Regions from separate parts of the Azospirillum baldaniorum genome, predicted to be linked through region 4. Evidence: riboswitches for the same ligand, from Rfam matches in the RefSeq annotation. Region 4 holds a riboswitch; each other region holds the start of a gene.
The links. A riboswitch is a leader RNA that binds a small molecule or an ion and turns the genes downstream of it on or off. The one in region 4 is predicted to bind cobalamin.

Region 1 (4,437 bases), on a different contig from region 4:
GATCCATGGAACTGTCCCTTGCTTCATGCACTCCGCTCCCGCAAGCGGAGACGTCGATCGTCACATGAGCAGTCCGACATCACCGATGCGCCACGGCGGGACGCATCGGCCAGAGGGGCCCGGACTGGAATCGTGACCGCAAGGTCTGCGGTCAACGGACAAGCGCGCGCGACGGCTTTGCCGCGGCGCGCCAGAGCGCCCGCCTCCATCGTTTGCCGTGGAGGCGTGGCGGTCGTTCAGGAAGTTGGTTCGCTGCGGTCCATGCCGATGTCTCCCAAAGGCCCGTCGGGGACCGTCGTCCGGCGGTGGACCTTGTGGTGGAGCGGGACCCAGGGGGGAGGATAGGGCCAGCTTCCGCAAGGCCGCGCCAAAGCGACGGCTCTATGGGAAGTCCGACATCACAGCGCCGGGCGACGCTGCCAGAGGGGCCCGGACCTCACCCGTCATGTAGTCAGGCCCCCGCGCGGCGACAAGAGGGGTGCGCGTCCTTTCCGGACCATGATCGGCGCGATGGCCGCAGGCAACGACACCAGTCGGTTGATCGCCCATGGGTTGCCGGCGTTCCGGTCCGGGAGCCGGCTTTGCGAATTCCGTGTCGCCCATGGATGATTCCGCACCGGTGGGTTGTTCGTAGCGATTGACGGTAATTCACGGCAGGACACCCACAATGATGCGGCGTTCCATTTTGCTCGGCTGCCTGCTGGCGGCCGGATTGGCTGGTTGCGGCCCGCGTTTCGAGACGGTCGCAAGCTATTTTCCACCCGTCAGCGAGGCGGGAAAGCTCTGTGTCGCCCAGTGCAAGCAGGCACAGACAATCTGCCAATCCGCAAAGGAGCTGGCCGTTCAGACCTGCCGGGCCGAGGCGACGACCCGCGCCCAGGGCGAATATCAGGCCTATCTCCGTTCCTTGCCCAAGGATGCGGACAAGAAGAAGATCAAGACGTTCAGCGATTTCGACCGGAACCCCAGCTGCTACAGCAACCTCACCTGCTCCTCCGATTACAACGATTGCTACAAATCCTGCGGCGGCCGGATCGAAGCGCAGACCTATTGCGTCGGCAATTGCAAGGAGATGAATCCCCCCGTGCCGGATGGGTCCGCGGTCGGGCCGAGAACCACGCTCTGACACCGGTCGGGCGAGGATGGGCGGATTGCGGCTTGACCGGAGCCGTTCCGCCCGCGTAGCTTCGCACCCGACGGTTGCCCGAAAGGGCTGAAAATGGGAACACGGTGCGGACCCCGCGGCGATTGGCCGTGCGGGGGTTCTACGCCGAGGCTGCCCCCGCAACTGTAAGCGGCGAGTCGTCCATCGGAATGCCACTGGGATCGTGATCCTGGGAAGGCGATGGGCAGACGATAACCCGCGAGCCAGGAGACCTGCCGTCAGTCGTGGTCACACGCGAACACGTTCGGGCGGGGTGCACCGAAGGTCGTCGAACCGGGAGTCCGTTCGCGGAGCGTCCGGGGGGACTTCGTTCGCGGTGACGTGCCACCGGCGTCCCGCCCGAGGTCTCAATGAGTGTCCGCGTTCCCCGCCTTCACCGGACGGCGTCCTTCGCCGCCCTTCTGGGAAGCCTTGCCCTTCCCGTGTCGGCCCTCCCCACGTCGGCCTTCGCCGATTCCACCACCATCACGACGCTTCCGCCGGTCTCGGTGACCGCCAACCGCGTCCCCACCGCCGCCGAGGAAACCGGCAGCGCCCTGACCGTCATCACCCGCGAGGAACTGGAGCAGCGCCAGACCCAGCTGCTGTCCGACGCGCTGCGCGCGGTGCCCGGCGTCGCCGTCAACCGCACCGGCCCTATGGGCACCCTGACCCAGCTCCGCATCCGCGGGTCGGAGGGCAACCAGACGCTCGTCCTGATCGACGGGATCGAGGTGAACGATCCCGCCGCCGGTTCCGAATATGATTTCGCCAACCTGCTGGCCGGCGACGTGGAACGCGTCGAGGTGCTGCGCGGCCCGCAGAGCGCGCTTTACGGCTCCGACGCGGTCGGCGGCGTCGTCAACATCGTGACCCGCCGCGGCGCCGGCGCCCCCCGGTTCGGCGCCGCCGTCGAGGGCGGGTCCTTCGGCACCGCCGCCGGGCGGGCCTCCTTCGGCACCGGGACCGACCGTTACGACCTGTTCCTCAGCGGCCAGGGCGTCACCAGCGACGGTGTGTCGGTCGCCGACAAGCGGCTCGGCAACCCGGAGAAGGACGGCTACCGCAACGGCACGCTGACCGGAAACGCCGCCGTCCGCCCGACCGAGCACAGCGAGATCGCGGTGACCGGCCGCTACACCCGCTTCCGCACCGACACCGACGGCTTCGTCGGCGGGCGCGGCGCCGTCGATGACGGGACCAGCACCGCCGGAGAGCAGTATTTCGGGCGCCTCCAGGGCAAGATCGCCCTTCTCGACGGAAAGTGGGAGCACATCGTCGGCCTGACCCATGGCCGCCAGCAGCGCGACTACCGCGACGACGCCAAGACGGTGACCAGCCGCTACGACGGGCGCAAGACCAAGGCCGACTATCAGACCAACCTCGCTCTGAACAGCGGCCCCGCCGACCATGTGCTGACCGCCGCCGTGGAGCATGAGGAGGACAAGGCGATCAGCCGCAGCAGCTTCTCCAGCTTCGACCGCTCCATCGGCTCCACCGGGCTGGTGGGCCAGTACAAGCTGGGGCTGTTCGACCGGCTGACCCTGACCGGCAGCGTCCGCCACGACGCGAACGACCTGTTCCGCGACGCCACCACATGGCGCACCACGGCGGCCTATCTGATCGAAGAGAGCGGGACGAAGCTGCGCGCCTCCTACGGCACCGGCGTCAAGAATCCGACCCTGTTCGAGCTGTACGGCTACACCGCCACCTACGCCGGCAACCCGAACCTGAAGCCGGAACGGGCGCGCGGCTGGGACGCCGGCTTCGATCAGGCGCTGTGGGGCACGCGGGCCTCCGTGGACGGCACGTGGTTCGACCAGCGCATCCGCGACCTCATCACCGGCACCGGGCGGACCTCCGTCAACATGCCGGGCGAGTCCCACATCCGCGGCTTCGAACTTGGCCTGTCGGTGGAGCCGGTCGACCGGCTGACCATCCGCGGTTCCTACACCTGGACCGACGGCGAGGATTCCACGGGGGTGGAACTGGTGCGCCGGCCCAAGCAGCTCGCCAGCCTGACCGTCAACCACCGCTTCCTGGAGGACCGGGCGAACGCCAACCTCGGCGTCGTCTACAACGGGCGGTCCAGCGACTGGGCCTACGATCCCTTCTACAACCGGCAGGTCGTGAATCTCGCGCCCTACACGCTGGTCAACATGGCCGGCTCCTACGCGCTGTCCGAAGGAGTCGAACTCTTCGGGCGCGTGGAGAACCTGTTCGACCGCCGGTATCAGGAGGTCTGGACCTACGGCGCGCCGGGACGGGCCGGGTATCTCGGGCTGCGGCTGTCGCTGTGAGGCCCACCTTTGTCGGGCTGGCCGCCGCCCTCCTGCTGATCGCGGGAGGGCCGGCGGCGGCGTGGGAGGCGCCGCCCGCAAAGCCGCCCAGCAAACCACAGCGCATCGTCTCCCTAAATCTCTGCGCCGACGAGCTGCTGTTGCGGCTGGTCGGGCCGGAGCGCCTCGCCGCGGTGACGTGGCTGGCGCGCGATCCCCGCGCCTCCACCGTCGCGGCGCTGGCGTTGCGGGTGCCGGTCAACCACGGGACGGCGGAGCAGATCCTGCCGCTCAACCCCGACCTGATCGTCGCCGGGCGCTACACCACGCGGGTCGCGGTCGGGCTGCTGACGCGGCTGGACGCCCCGCTGCTGGAGCTGGACGTCCCGCAGAGCGTGGCGGGGGTGGCGGAGCAGATCCGCGGCCTCGCCCGCGCCGTCGGCGAGCCGGACCGGGGGGAGGCGCTGGTCGCCGACCTGCTCTCCCGCCTCGACGCCCTGCCCGCCGCGGCGCCGGGTCCGCGCCCGACCGCGGTGGTGCTGCGCCCCAACGGTTTCGTCGCCGGGTCCGGGTCGCTGGTCGACGAACTCCTGACCCGCGCCGGGCTGGAGAACATGGCCGACCGCCTGCCGCTGGGCAGCCAGGGCGCCCTGCCGCTTGAGGCCATCATTCTGGGCGGGGCGGACGTGCTGATCGTCGACGCCGCACCCGACGCGCCGCCGTCGCTGGCCGGCGCCCTGCTGCACCACCCGGCCCTGAAGGCCTTGAAACGTCAGGTCCGCACCGTGTCGCTGCCCTCCCGCCTGTGGACCTGCCCCGGCCCGCAGATCGCCGAGGCCGCGGAACGGCTGGCTGCCGCGCGGGAGGCCCTGCCATGACGGCTGCCGCAACGTGGGAGTCCCGCATCCCCTACCCCGCCCTGGTCGCCGGGCTGACGGGTCTGGCACTGGCGCTCTGCGCGGTGTCGGCGGCGGTCGGCTATGTGCCGTTCGACCTGGGCGTCGCCCTGTCCGA
Region 2 (4,437 bases), on a different contig from region 4:
GAGTGGCGGCGTAGGCCAGCAGGTTGGCCATGTTGTCCGGCCCGCCCTCGGTGAATCCACGCCACAGCCGTTGCGCGGCCTCGGCCGGAACGGTGCCGTAGCCCTCCAGGGCGGGGTTCGGCTGGGCGCAGCCGGGCAGCACGGCCAGCGCCACCCCGGACTCCCTGCAGGCGGCGGCGACATGGTCCAGCCCGTAGCGCCAGTAGCCCGCCCCGCCGAGCAGGCGCAGAATGACCAGCTTCGCCTTGCGGATCACGGACTCGACGTAGAGGTCCACCGACAGCGGGTGCCCCAGCCGCGCGAGATTCGCCAGCCGCAGCGTCGGCAACGGATCGGAGGGCAGGGCGTCGCGGTGGCGCTTCCAGCAGGCGGCGAGCGCCGTCAGGTCGCTGTCGGAGAAGGACAGGACGACGAGGTCCGCCGGGCTCTGCCCCAGATCCACGGCCTGGGGTCCGGCGTCGAGGTCTTCCTGGCGGGCGGCGAGTAGGTGCATGGTGACGGTGCTTTACGAAAATCCCCTCTCCCCTCTGGGGAGAGGGTTAGGGTGAGGGGGTTGCGCGTGGCGGAACGTCCGGCACAAGCGCACCCCCCTCACCGGCCCTGCGGGCCACCCTCTCCCCAGAGGGGAGAGGGCTATGAAGGCAAAGGATTACCCCAGCGCCGCGGTCACGGCGTCGCGGTCCAGGCCCGTCTCGCCGATCACCACCAGACGGCTGCGGCGCGGCTCGTCGGGCTTCCAGAAGCGGTCGAAATGGGTCTGGATGCGTGTCCCCACACCCTGCACCAGAAGGCGCATCGGCTTGCCCGGCACGTCGATGAAACCTTTCAGGCGCAGCACGCCATGGGCGGCGGCGACCCGCTCCAGCGTCTTCGCCAGCGCCGCCGGGTCGGGTTGCGGGCCGAGTTCCACGACGAAGCTGGTGAAGTCGTCGTGGTCGTGACCCTCCTCCTCGTCATGGTGGCTGGGGCGGTTGGCGAGGTCGTCCTCGGCCCCGGCGCCGACGCCGAGAAGCACCACCGGATCGACCTTGCCGTTGCTGGCGCGCAGGATCTTGGCCTCGCGCCCGGTCCCGCCCTCCGCCATGGCGGCGCGGATCAGGTCCTCGACCTTCGCCAGATCGGCGGCGTCCACCAGATCGGTCTTGTTCACCACGATCAGGTCGGCGCAGAGGAGCTGGTCCTCGAACACCTCCTCCACCGGGGTCTCGTGGTCAAGCTGCCCGGCCTCGGCGGCCTGGGCGGCCAACGCCGTCGGATCGGGGGCGAAGCGGCCCTCCGCGGCGGCGGCGGCGTCGACCACCGCGACCACCCCGTCCACCGTCACCCGCGTCTTGATCGCCGGCCAATGGAAGGCCTGGACGAGCGGCTTCGGCAGGGCGAGGCCGCTCGTCTCGATGATGATGTGCTCCGGCGGCTGCGGGCGGGACAGCAGCTTCTCGATGGCCGGGACGAAGTCGTCGGCGACGGTGCAGCACAGGCAGCCGTTCGCCAGCTCGATCACGTCGTCCTCGGTGCAGGTCGGATCGCCGCAGGCGCGCAGGATCTCGCCGTCGATGCCGACATCGCCGAACTCGTTGATGATCAGCGCCAGACGGCGCCCGCCGGCCTGCTCCAGCAGGCTGCGGATCAGCGTCGTCTTGCCGGCGCCGAGAAAGCCGGTGATGACGGTGGCCGGGGTCTTCCCGGCGGACGGACGGAGGACGGCACGATGCGTCATGATCTGGTTTCCCTGTCTCCGCCACACCCGGCGGATTGGATGAGTTTCGGTCTGGCGGCAGGTTTCCTGGCTCGCGGGTCGTCGCCGCGCCTCCCGCCTTCCCGGCCTGACGGCCCGTGGCATTTCCGGAGGCGGACTCGCCGCATACAGTTGCGGGGGCAGCCGCGGCCTTGGACCCCATCCGGGTCCGCACCGCATTCCCTATTATCCCCGGGCCTTCACGGCGGACGGGGCACCGTCGGAGGCGCAGAATTGCAGGCGGACCCCCGATTTGCAAGCGGCCATTTGGCGCCCGGAAAGCGTGCCATCGAACCCGGAACGCTCCGTCCATCCTGCCGTTGGTGTGTCGGAAGATCGGTACAGTCTGTCTGGAAAGCTGACACTCCGGACCGCGTGCGATGCTGTCGCCGCCTTTGATGAATTCAACAGTTTCAATGAATTAACGAATTTTCCCGCAATTGGCATGCCCTGTGCTTATATCAGCCTAACCAAAAACGCGGACCGGCAGACGACGCGGACGAACAGGGAGGGAAAAGCGGCACCCATGGCCGACGACATCATTCTGGAAGCGCGCGGACTCTCGAAGGAGTTCAAGGGCTTCATCGCGGTGAAGGAGGTGAACCTCCAGGTCCGCCGCGGCACCATCCACGCGCTGATCGGCCCGAACGGCGCCGGCAAGAGCACGGTCTTCAACCTGCTGACAAAGTTCCTGACGCCGACGCGCGGCCAGATCCTCTACAAGGGGCGCGACATCACCGCCATGAAGCCCGCCGACGTGGCGCTGCTCGGCATGGTCCGCTCCTTCCAGATCTCCGCGGTCTTCCCGCACCTCAGCGTGCTGGAGAATGTCCGCGTCGCGTTGCAGCGCCCGCGCGGCACCAGCTTCCATTTCTGGAAGCCGGAAGCCAGCCTGCACGACCTGCACGACCGCGCCGAGGAGCTGATCGAGGCGGTGAACCTCACCCCCTGGGCCGGCCACACCGCCGCCGAGCTGCCCTACGGCCGCAAGCGCGCCCTGGAGATCGCCACCACGCTGGCGCTCGATCCGGAGGTGATGCTGCTCGACGAGCCGCTGGCCGGCATGGGCCACGAGGACATCGAAGGCACCGCCGCGCTGATCAAGCGCGTCTCCGCCGACCGCACCATCCTGATGGTCGAGCACAACCTGTCGGTCGTCGCCCACCTGTCGGACACCATCACGGTGCTCCGCCGCGGCGAGATCCTGGCCGAGGGCGCATACGACGTCGTATCGCGCAACCCGCAGGTCATGGAAGCCTACATGGGCACGGGGGCCGGCACGGGTGAGGTGGGCCATGCCTGACGGTGCGACCGTGAAGACCGTGATGCTGGAGATCCGCGACCTCCAGGCCTTCTACGGCGAGAGCCACGTGCTGCACGGCGTCAACATCGACGTGCGCCAGGGCGAGGTGGTGACCCTGCTGGGCCGCAACGGCGCCGGCAAGACGACGACCATGCGCTCGATCATGGGCATCGTCGGCAAGCGCAACGGCTCGATCCGCTTCCAGGGCCGGGAGCTGATCGGCATGGCGCAGCACAGGATCCCCCGCCTCGGCATCGGCTACGTGCCGGAGGAGCGCGGCATCTTCTCCTCGCTCAGCGTGGACGAGAACCTGATGCTGCCGCCGGTGGTGAAGTCGGGCGGCATGACGGTGCCGCAGATCTACGAGCTGTTCCCGAACCTGCAGGGCCGCGGCACCACCCAGGGCACGCGTCTGTCGGGCGGCGAGCAGCAGATGCTGGCCATCGCCCGCATCCTGCGCACCGGCGCCGACCTGATCCTGCTCGATGAGCCGACCGAGGGGCTGGCCCCCGTCATCATCGAGCAGATCGGGGTGGCGGTGCGCAAGCTGAAGCAGCGCGGCTTCACCATCGTCTTGGTGGAGCAGAATTTCCGCTTCGCCGCGACCATCGCCGACCGCCATTACGTGATGGAGGAAGGCCATGTCGTGGACATGATCCCCAACGACCAGCTCGCCCAGAACATGGACAAGCTCCACACCTATCTGGGTGTCTGACCAAGTCACCCCCTCTGCCGAAAACACTCAAAACAAAGCCAATCGAAGGGAGTTCGAAATGCTCAAGACGTTGCTTTGCGGGACCGCATTGCTGGCGCTGACCGCCGGGGCCGCGCACGCCCAGGTCTCCAACAACGTGATCAAGATCGGCGTGATGAACGACCGGTCCGGCATCTACGCCGACCTCGCCGGCGAAGGCTCGGCCATCGCCGCCCGTCTGGCGGCTGAGGAGTTCGGTGGCAAGATCGCCGGCGCGCCGATCGAGATCGTCGTCGCCGATCACCAGAACAAGGCCGACATCGCCGCCAACACGGCGCGCGAGTGGATCGACGCCGGCAACGTGGACGTCATCGCCGACGTGCCGAACTCCGCCGCCGCGCTGGCCGTCCAGGGCATCACCAAGGACAAGAAGCGCATCTTCCTGATGTCCGGTCCGGGCTCGACCGACCTCAGCGGCAAGTCCTGCAGCCCCTATGGCTTCCAGTGGACCTACGACAACTACGCCATGGCCGCCGGCACCGCCCGCGCGCTGGTCGAGCAGGGCAAGAAGAACTGGTACTTCATCACCGCGGACTACGCCTTCGGCCACTCGCTGGAGGATGAGACCTCGAAGATGGTCAAGCAGCTCGACGGCAAGGTCGCGGGCAACGTCCGCCATCCGCTGGGCAACGCCGACTTCTCGTC
Region 3 (4,437 bases), on a different contig from region 4:
GACCAGGGCGGTGTCTCCCCGCGCGGCAAGGCGGCGGCACAGCTCCGACAGGCCGCCGGTGCCGACGGACGCGGACAGGCCGACCGCACAGCGCCAGCGCGCCGGAACGCCCGCGGCCAGAAGCGCGGCGGCCGCCCGCTCGCCGGCGGGGGAGGTCCAGACCTCCGTGGCGGGGTCCGCCTCCCCGGCGGTCAGCGCCCCCAACAGGACAGCGGGAGCTGGCGCGACGTGGGTCAGGAAGGCGTCGGCGTAATAGCCACGCACCGGCCGGCCGACCCTGCAACCGAGGCGGAGCGGCGCCCCCGTATCCTGCATCAGGCGGTTGGCGAAGCTGGCATCCTCACCCCGGACCGGGTTGATCGTCAGGTCGAAGGCACCGCTGAATTGTTGGCCGATCTCCTCGCGTACGGCGGTCACCAGCGCGTCGTCGGGCGCCCGCCCCGTCAGCGACGGCAGGGTGACGCGCTGGTTGACGTAGGGGCAGAGGGCGAGCGCCGCCTCCGCGTCCGGCGTCGCGAAGACGGTGATGCGGGCCAGCGGCAAAGCCCGCCGCAACTCCCGCAGGACACCCGACGCCCGCAACGCGGCGCCGGCCCCGTCCAGCAGGAACACGCCGACGCTTTGGATCAGGTCGGTCGGGAAGGGCGGCGGCTCGCCGGGGACGAGCGTGCGGCGGCGGACGGCGGGTCCGGAATTCCGCAGCAGCGCCACCGCCGGGGCGGTCGAGGCGCCCCGCGCCGGCGGCACGAAGCCCCAGCTTCCGTCGGCGTCCGGGCGCGCCAGCGGTTCCACCAAGGCATGCTCGGCGCGGGCGACGGTCGCTGCGTCGGTCACCCAGGGGAAGAAATCGCGCAACGGAAGGGTGCCGTTGCCCACCGACCGCCCGGCCGCCTGGAGGGACTCCCACCGCCCGACCGCGCCGTCGTAGCCGTAATAGATTTCCTTGAACGCGACCTGCTGGCGCGTCGCGTAGGCGAAATGCTGGAAGACGAGCCCGCTCACCGCCGTTTCCTCATGCAGGAAGGGGTTGGCCGCGCCGAGGTCGCGTTCGGACCCGTCGGGCTGCGGCCGCACCAGCCGGGGCGGGACATGCGAGTGCCAGTAATCGCCCGGCCGGTACCGCCAAGTGCGCAGCCATTCGTAGGCGCGGTAATTGCCGTACTGGTCCAGCCGGTCAAGAACCAGGGACGGGCCGACGAAGAAGTGGCAGAGGTACAGCGCCGCCGTGCGCGACGGCGAGTCGAGGAACATCCGGCGCGCGCGGGCGATCTGCTCCGCCGTCCACAGCTCGTCCGCATCGACCTGCCAGAGCAGGCATTCCTCCGTCATGGCGGCCAGCGGCGCGGTCACCATCTCCACCTTGCCCTGCCAGAAGACGCCCGGCGGCTTGCGGTAGACCGACACGCGCCCGGGCTCCTCCGCCGCGATGCGGTCGAGATACTCCGAGGTTCCGTCGCTGCTGCGCCCGTCGCGGTGAAGGTCCTGCGGGACCCGCCCGCCCCGTTGCGCGCACCAGGAGGAATCGCGGACCTGCTCCGCCACCCCCTCCACGACGTGCCAATGCCAGGGGAAGGGCAGTTGGCGGAACACCTCCAAGTGGTAACGGATGAAGGGATCGCCGTTCAGCACGATGGTCAGGAAATGAACCGGTAGCATGCCCGCAACCCCGTCCTTCGCCCATTGATCCGGCCTCGCGCAGTCAGCCGGACCTTGTCGGTTCCGCGGGAGTGGTGTCAAGGAAGCCGTGCGACTCCCCCGATGGGTCGCCATCCCCCTCTTGACGGCGGGGGACCCCGCCCCTACCCTGGCGCCGGTTATGGTTCCCCGCGCCCTCCGGTCGCGGGGCTAAGAGGGAAGCCGGTGCGCCGCCCCGCAGGGGGAGAAACGGCAAATCCGGCGCTGCCCCCGCAACTGTGAGCGGTGAGCGGCCTCGTCCTTTCCGTGTCACTGGCGCCGCCTGCGGGAACGGGCGCCGGGAAGGCCGGACGATGCCGCCTTGACCCGCAAGCCAGGAGACCTGCCGTAACCGAACGTACGTCCTCGGGCGGGGTGCCCCGGTGGTCGCTTGCCGATGTCCGGCCCGACGGCCGCCCGTCTTCCGCAAGCCGTCCCCCGGTGCGCCCATCCAGGGGGCCAAGGGGGTTGCGATGCCGGTGCCTGCCAGCAACGACGCCCTCCCAACGCATGGCAGACTCGGAAAGGGCATAGAGCATGCACATCGAACCCGGCGTCGTCGACGGCGCCAAGATCGCTCTCAGCTACGCGACGGCCGCCGGCGGCTTCGCGATGGCCGGAAAGCTGGCGCACAACGACGTCCGCAACAACGGCGGGGTCGCACCGCTGGTGCTGCGCAGCCTGATCGCCACCGCGCTGGTCTTCAGCTTCTTCGAGGTGTTCCCGCACCACCCCGTGGGCGTGTCGGAGGTTCACCTGATCCTCGGTTCGACGCTGCTCCTGCTGTTCGGCGCCGGTGCGGCCTCCATCGGCCTCGCCGCCGGCCTGCTGATCCAGGGCCTGTTCTTCGCGCCGTTCGACCTGCCGCAGTACGGCATGAACGTCACCACGCTGCTGGTCCCGCTGTGGGGCATCAGCCTGCTGGCGAAGCGGATCGTCCCCGACGCCACCCCCTATGTCGACCTGAAGTACTCGCAGGCGCTGGCCCTCTCCACCGCCTACCAGGGCGGCATCGTCGCCTGGGTGGCCTTCTGGGCCCTCTACGGCCACGGCTTCACCGCCGAGACCATGACGGAGGTCGCCTCCTTCGGCGCCGCCTACATGACCGTCATCATCGTCGAGCCGCTGGCCGATCTCGCCGTGCTGGCCGTCGCCAAGGCGCTGCGCCGCCAGAGCCAGGGCCCGCTGTTCAACATCCGCCTTCATCAGGGCGCCTGACCGGGCCTCTGGACCAGATGGTTCGCAGGAAGGGTGGCGGGGATGTCCCCGCCGCCCTTTTTTGTTCAGATCACCAGCTCGCCCTTCCGGATCGCCGCGTAGCGACGGTTCACCGCGCCCCAGTCGACGACGTTCCACCAAGCCGCCAGATAGTCGGCGCGCCGGTTCTGGTACTTCAGGTAATAGGCGTGCTCCCACACGTCGTTGCCCATCAGCACGGGCACGCCGTCCATGGCCGGGGAATCCTGGTTCGGCCGCGCGGCGATGGCCAGCTTGCCCGACGACGGGTCGGCGGTGACGAAGACCCAGCCGCTGCCGAACTGCCCCGCCCCCGCCGTGTTGAAGCGCGTCTTGAAATCGTCGAAGCTGCCGAAGTCGCGCGTGATGGCAGCCCCCACCTCGCCGTCCGGAGCGCCGCCAGCGTTCGGCCCCATGATGCTCCAGAACATGCTGTGATTCGCGTGACCGCCGCCGTTGTTGCGCACCGCTGTGCGGATGCTTTCCGGCAGTTCCGGCACGCGCTTCAGCAAGTCGGCCAGCGGCATCGCCTGAAGGTCGCCGTGGTTGGCGAGCGCCTTGTTGAGGTTGTCGACGTAAGCCTGATGGTGCTTGTCGTGATGCACGCTCATGGTCGTCGCATCGATGTGCGGTTCCAGCGCGGCGGGCGCGTAGGGCAGCGGCGGCAGCGTGAATCCCTTGCCGCCCGGAGTTTGGCCAGCCGGCGTTTGGCCCCCTGTTGTTTGGGCCAGGACGAAGCGCGGCGCCACGGCCAGCACCAGCGCGGCGGCTCCGGCGGAGAGCAGCAATTGGCGGCGATCCAGGCGAACGGACATGAGACCTCCCATTGTGTGTTTCGTGCCGAACAGCGGGGAAGCGACAGCCTCAGTGCGCCCCGCGCCTCACTCAACAGGGCAATGGGCGTACTCACTCGGTACCGGCGGACCGCGCACCGCCCGTTTCTTACAAGCGCGCCTTTCCAGCCAGTCCGGCGGACGCCGAGAGGGCCATGCCCATCGCCACGGTCCGCCAGCGCCCCAGGCGGAACCGGGACGGGGCCGCCACCGGCTTCCGGACCGGCACGACTGGTGCGGTTCCCATCGCCTCATGAATCTTACGGGCGCGGCGCTCCCGAAGCAGCAGGCGCATCACCTCCTCCTCCGTGACGAGGCGTCCAGCCTTGGCCGAGGCGAGGCTGGCGGTGTCCTGGAGGGCGGCGACCTGCGCCAGGGTGCCGGTCAGCCCCTTCGCCGCGGCGGTTTCCAGCGCTTCGCGATGAATGGCGAGGATGAACGGCTTCAGCCCTCGGTCAGGCGATCCGTGCGGCGATGTCGGCATGGCGGAATGGCTCCGGGGATTCGTTCGATCGGGTAAGCCATCATCCAACCGATAACCCCATGGCGGCAAAGCCCCCTAAGGATTAGCCCCCCGAATCCGTTCGGGGAGGCTGGCGCAGAACGGCGTTTATGCCCGCTCAGCCGAACCAGCCGGCGACGTTTCCGGTCTGGCCGAGGATGGTGATGCGGTTGCCCCCGCCGACGTCGAGCG
Region 4 (4,437 bases):
GGTGCCACGGCAGCGTCGTCATGGTGGCGCGGTACGGGGGATGGGCGGACGACCGGCTGCTCAAGGAGGTTGGGAAACTCGCTGACGCCGGTCAGCGGGTCCTTGCGGCGGGCGATGTTGGCTTCCCGTTGCGCCCAGGACCCGGCGATGGTGCGGGCGAGGCTGCCATCGGCCAGCACGGCGGCGATGCCGCCCCGCCGCTCGATGTCCTGGAATTCGGCCCAGGCGGCCTGGCCCAATTGCTCGGTCAGCGTTTCGACGTACCAGGAGCCGCCGGCCGGATCGGCGACGCGGGCCAGCGAGGATTCCTCCTTCAGCAGGATCTGGCTGTTGCGGGCGATGCGGCGGGCGAAGTCGTCGGATTCGCCCAGCGCCGCGTCGAAGGGCAGCACCGCCAACGCGTCGGCGCCGCCGACCCCGGCGGCGAAGCCGGCCACCGTGGTGCGCAGCATGTTCACCCAAGGATCGCGCCGCGCCATGATGCGTCGCGCCGTGCGGGCGGTCAGGTGCATGGCACGGGCTCGCTCCGAGGCGCCCGACGCCTCGGCGATGCGCCCCCACAGGCGCCGCGCGGCGCGCAGCTTGGCGATGGAGAGGAATTGGTCGCAGCCGACGGATAGGGTGAAGGCGATCTGCCGGCAGGCGGTGTCGATGTCCAGCCCGGCAGCGGTCAGGGCGCGCAGATAGGCGACCCCGGTCGCCATGGCGGCGGCGAGGTCCTGGCTTTCGGTCGCCCCGGCGTCGTGCCAGGGGGAACTGTCCACCCCGACGGCGGTGACGTGAGGGAAATTGCGGGCGGTCCAGGCGGCCAAGGCCGCCGTGTCGGCGAGTGCCGCCTCCAGACTGCCCGGCAGGGCGCCGGCCGCGGCCAGAGTCCCGATGGGATCGGCGTTGAAGGCGCCCCGCGCCTTGTCCGGCATCACCGAGCGGCGGCGCCACAGGGCGGCGAGCAGCGCCGCGCCGGCCACTGCGTCGCCTCCCGCCTCCAGCGACAGTGGCACCATCTCCGGATAGACGTTGGCCAGCGTGCGGTCGAGATCGTCCAGCCGGTCGATGGCGATGCCGGGGATATCCGGCCTGTCGAGGCGCAGCCGGATGGCGGTGGCGCCGCGCAGCAGATCGGTCAGGATGGCGGCGTTGGCCGCCTTGGGATCGGCGGCGTCGTGTTCGGTCAGGATGTCCCAGCCGTCCGGTCCGGGGCCGGCGGCATGGCCACCGCGGGTGAACGGGGCGAAGCCCGGCAAACCGGACGGATCGCCCGCAGCCGGCCAGTCTTCCGCCGTGTAGAGCGGCTGCACGGCGATGCCTTCGTACAGCCGGGTGACCAGCCGCTTCTCGAAGGGGGCGCCCTTCAGCCCCTTGTCGACGAGAACCCGCCATTGCTCGCGCGTGGCCGGAGGGAATTCGGTGGCGAAGATCGTCTCGGCATCGTCCCGGCGGTCGTCCATGCTGGCGAGATCCCTTCCCATCCGTGTTCCGAACATTTGCAAGATACGCCGAAGGACCCGTGGGAATCAGGCGGAAATTGGCGAAATTTGGCGAAGGGCCGCGGGCAATCTTGCGAAGTTTGCAAAAGGGACTTGGCGTGGCGCTCACGCTTGACGCCGCCGGGTGCACCCTCTTACCGTATCCCGCCGGATACGGTCCCCGTTCGCCCCAGGGCGTCCGGGGCTAAAAGGGAAGCCGGTGAACCGTTCGCCTCGCCACGAGGATGACGGCGAAGCCGGCGCTGCCCCCGCAACTGTGAGCGGAGAGCGGGTCCGCCGTTTCAGCGCCACTGGTGCCCATCCCGGTTCGGGACGATGGCTCCGGGAAGGCCGGACGGTCCCGCGACGACCCGTGAGCCAGGAGACCTGCCGGATCCGTCGAACGCGAGTCGGGCGGGGTGTCCCGGCGGGTGCGGCGTCGCCGGAGGTCTCCCGTGCCGCGTCGGTGTCCGTCCCATCCTTGCCCTTTGGGAGCGAGGGGTGCCACTGCCGATGTCCGTCCAACCAACGCCTGTTCCACCCAATCTCATCCGTCTGGCGTTCCGACGCCGTCCGGTGCCGCCGACCCCCGCCGACCGGTCGGCACCCTTTGTCCTGACGGCGACGGAAGGACGCTGGTCCCTGCGGGGAACCAGGGAGCCGCTGGACGCCGCCGGGCTGGTCGCGGCGGCCGACACCCTGCGGGAGATCGCCCGCGCCCTGGTCGAGCAGGCGCATGCGGAAGCCGGCCAACCGGCGAACCGCTGTGTCGCCGAATTCGTGCTGCACCAGGACGGCGGCATCGACCATTGGCTGGCGCCGGGCGGAGATGTGGACGAGCGCCGCACCATTGCGCTTGGCCTGCGCAACGCCATCGGCAGCTTGCGGATGGGTGGCTGACAGGCGCGGCTTCACCGCCGGCAGGCGACGGCGGCGATGGCTACAGCGAGGCGGTTCCACTGTTGCGATGGGCAAGCGCCAGATCGATGAACCCCCGCAGATAGCCGATGTCGGCGTCCGCCTCGCGGAAGCCCAGGAAAATCTGCTTGGCGACACCGTCCCGGCCCAGGCGCACCGGGCTCACGTTGAACTTGGCGCCATACTCCTCGACCAGCCAGCGCGGCAGGGCGGCGACGCCGCGGCCGTGGGCTACCATCAGCAACATGATGTCGGTCGTCTCGATCGGCTTGTGCTGCCTCGGGCTGATCCCGGCCGGCATCAGGAACTGGGTGTAGATGTCGAGGCGGTCGGGCGCCACCGGGTAGGTGATCAGGACTTCGTCCGCCACCTGCTGGGGTTCGACGAAAGCGGCATGGCGCAGACGGTGCCCCGGCCCGACCACAAGAACCTGTTCGTAGTCGAACACCGGCTCGAAGCACAGTCCGGGTTTGAACAGCGGATCCGGTGTCACCAGCATGTCGATGTCGTGGCCGAACAGGGCGCCGATGCCGCCGAACTGGAACTTCTGCCGGACGTCCACGTCGACCTTCGGCCAGGCATCGACATAGGGAGCGACGATCTTCAGGAGCCACTGATAGCAGGGATGGCATTCCATCCCGATGCGCAGGGTCCCGCGCTCGCCCTGGGCGAATTGCTGGAGGCGTTCTTCAGCGTGGGCCAGTTGCGGCAACAGGCGGTTGGCGACCGCCAGCAGCCATTCCCCGGCTTGGGTCGGCCGCAGGCTGCGGCCTTCGCGGTGCCACACATCCACGCCGAGCTGCTCTTCCAGCTTGCGGATGGCGTGGCTCAGCGCCGGTTGGGTCAGGTTCAAATGGCTGGCCGCCGCCGTCAGCGAGCCGTGACGATCAACCTCGCGGATGATCGAGAGATGGATGCGCTCCAGGATGGCCATGCCGCCCGCCTCGTCCATGAATGAAATTTATCGAACGATAAAATCATACCATTTTTCATTCATGGACTGAACTTCGTATGGTCCGCGCCGATCCCTCTTTTCAAGGCGACCCCCATGGCAACGACCCACACCCTCGGATTCCCCCGCATCGGCGCCAAGCGCGAGTTGAAGTTCGCCTTGGAGGCCTATTGGAAGGGGGCGTCCTCCCGCGACGAGCTGGTCCGCGTCGGCGCGGACCTCCGCAAGCGCCACTGGCGGGATCAGGGCGCGCTCGACCTCGTTCCCGTGGGCGATTTCGCCTTCTACGATCAGGTGCTCGACATGAGCTTCACGCTCGGCAACCTGCCGGAGCGCGTGAAGGGCTTCCATGGCGACGCCCTGGACAATTACTTCCGCGTGGCGCGCGGCCGTTCGGCGGAGACCGCCGCCCATAGTGCTGAAGAGCACGGCGGGTGCTGCGGCGGGGTTGCCGCCGGCGAGATGACCAAGTGGTTCGACACCAACTACCACTACATCGTCCCCGAGTTCGACGCCGGGACGACATTCACGCTCGACGCCTCCCGCCTGCTGGAGCAACTCGCCGAAGCGAAGGCGCAGGGCGTGAAGGCCAAGCCGGTGATCGTCGGTCCGGTCACCTATCTCGCGCTGGGCAAGGCCAAGGACGGTTCGGACAAGCTGGCTCTGCTGCCCCGCCTGCTGCCCGTCTACGCCGGGCTGCTGCAGGCCCTGACCGACCAGGGCGTCGAGTGGGTGCAGATCGACGAACCGATCCTGGTGACCGAGCTGGAAGCGGCGTGGCGGGACGCCTTCACCCAGGCCTATCGGGCTCTCGGCACCGGCGCGGTCAAGCTGCTGCTGGCGACCTATTTCGGTCAACTCCAGGACAACCTGCCGCTCGCCTGCTCGCTGCCGGTGCAGGGCCTCCATCTCGACGCCATCACCGCCCGCGACGAGGTCGATGCCCTGATCCAGGCCCTCCCGACCGACCGCGTCGTGTCGCTGGGCGTCGTCAACGGCCGGAACATCTGGAAGACCGACCTCGGCGCGACGCTCGATTGGCTGGAGCCGGTGGCCGAGAGGCTCGGTGAGCGGCTGTGGATCGCACCGTCCTGCTCGCTG

Region 1: another riboswitch for cobalamin. It lies ahead of Sp245p_RS20470 (TonB-dependent receptor plug domain-containing protein); the one in region 4 lies ahead of Sp245p_RS27795 (hypothetical protein).
Region 2: another riboswitch for cobalamin. It lies ahead of cobW (cobalamin biosynthesis protein CobW); the one in region 4 lies ahead of Sp245p_RS27795 (hypothetical protein).
Region 3: another riboswitch for cobalamin. It lies ahead of Sp245p_RS33755 (energy-coupling factor ABC transporter permease); the one in region 4 lies ahead of Sp245p_RS27795 (hypothetical protein).

What each region holds. Positions count from the first base shown of each region.
Region 1 covers NZ_CP022254.1:1,358,311-1,362,747, reverse strand. The annotation lists gene Sp245p_RS20480 (TerC family protein) at 1-7, opposite strand, end outside; gene Sp245p_RS20475 (hypothetical protein) at 668-1,126, shown strand; cobalamin riboswitch at 1,181-1,399, shown strand; gene Sp245p_RS20470 (TonB-dependent receptor plug domain-containing protein) at 1,516-3,444, shown strand; gene Sp245p_RS20465 (ABC transporter substrate-binding protein) at 3,441-4,301, shown strand; gene Sp245p_RS20460 (FecCD family ABC transporter permease) at 4,298-4,437, shown strand, end outside.
Region 2 covers NZ_CP022254.1:784,233-788,669, reverse strand. The annotation lists gene cobN (cobaltochelatase subunit CobN) at 1-493, opposite strand, end outside; gene cobW (cobalamin biosynthesis protein CobW) at 650-1,717, opposite strand; cobalamin riboswitch at 1,757-1,972, opposite strand; gene Sp245p_RS17985 (ABC transporter ATP-binding protein) at 2,262-3,038, shown strand; gene Sp245p_RS17980 (ABC transporter ATP-binding protein) at 3,031-3,753, shown strand; gene Sp245p_RS17975 (ABC transporter substrate-binding protein) at 3,812-4,437, shown strand, end outside.
Region 3 covers NZ_CP022262.1:517,620-522,056, reverse strand. The annotation lists gene Sp245p_RS33760 (glycosyltransferase family protein) at 1-1,656, opposite strand, end outside; cobalamin riboswitch at 1,801-2,039, shown strand; gene Sp245p_RS33755 (energy-coupling factor ABC transporter permease) at 2,212-2,892, shown strand; gene Sp245p_RS33750 (superoxide dismutase) at 2,958-3,725, opposite strand; gene Sp245p_RS33745 (hypothetical protein) at 3,853-4,227, opposite strand; gene Sp245p_RS33740 (Ig-like domain-containing protein) at 4,364-4,437, opposite strand, start outside.
Region 4 covers NZ_CP022260.1:246,940-251,376, forward strand. The annotation lists gene Sp245p_RS27790 (methylmalonyl-CoA mutase family protein) at 1-1,448, opposite strand, end outside; cobalamin riboswitch at 1,625-1,875, shown strand; gene Sp245p_RS27795 (hypothetical protein) at 2,043-2,366, shown strand; gene Sp245p_RS27800 (LysR family transcriptional regulator) at 2,407-3,336, opposite strand; gene metE (5-methyltetrahydropteroyltriglutamate--homocysteine S-methyltransferase) at 3,433-4,437, shown strand, end outside.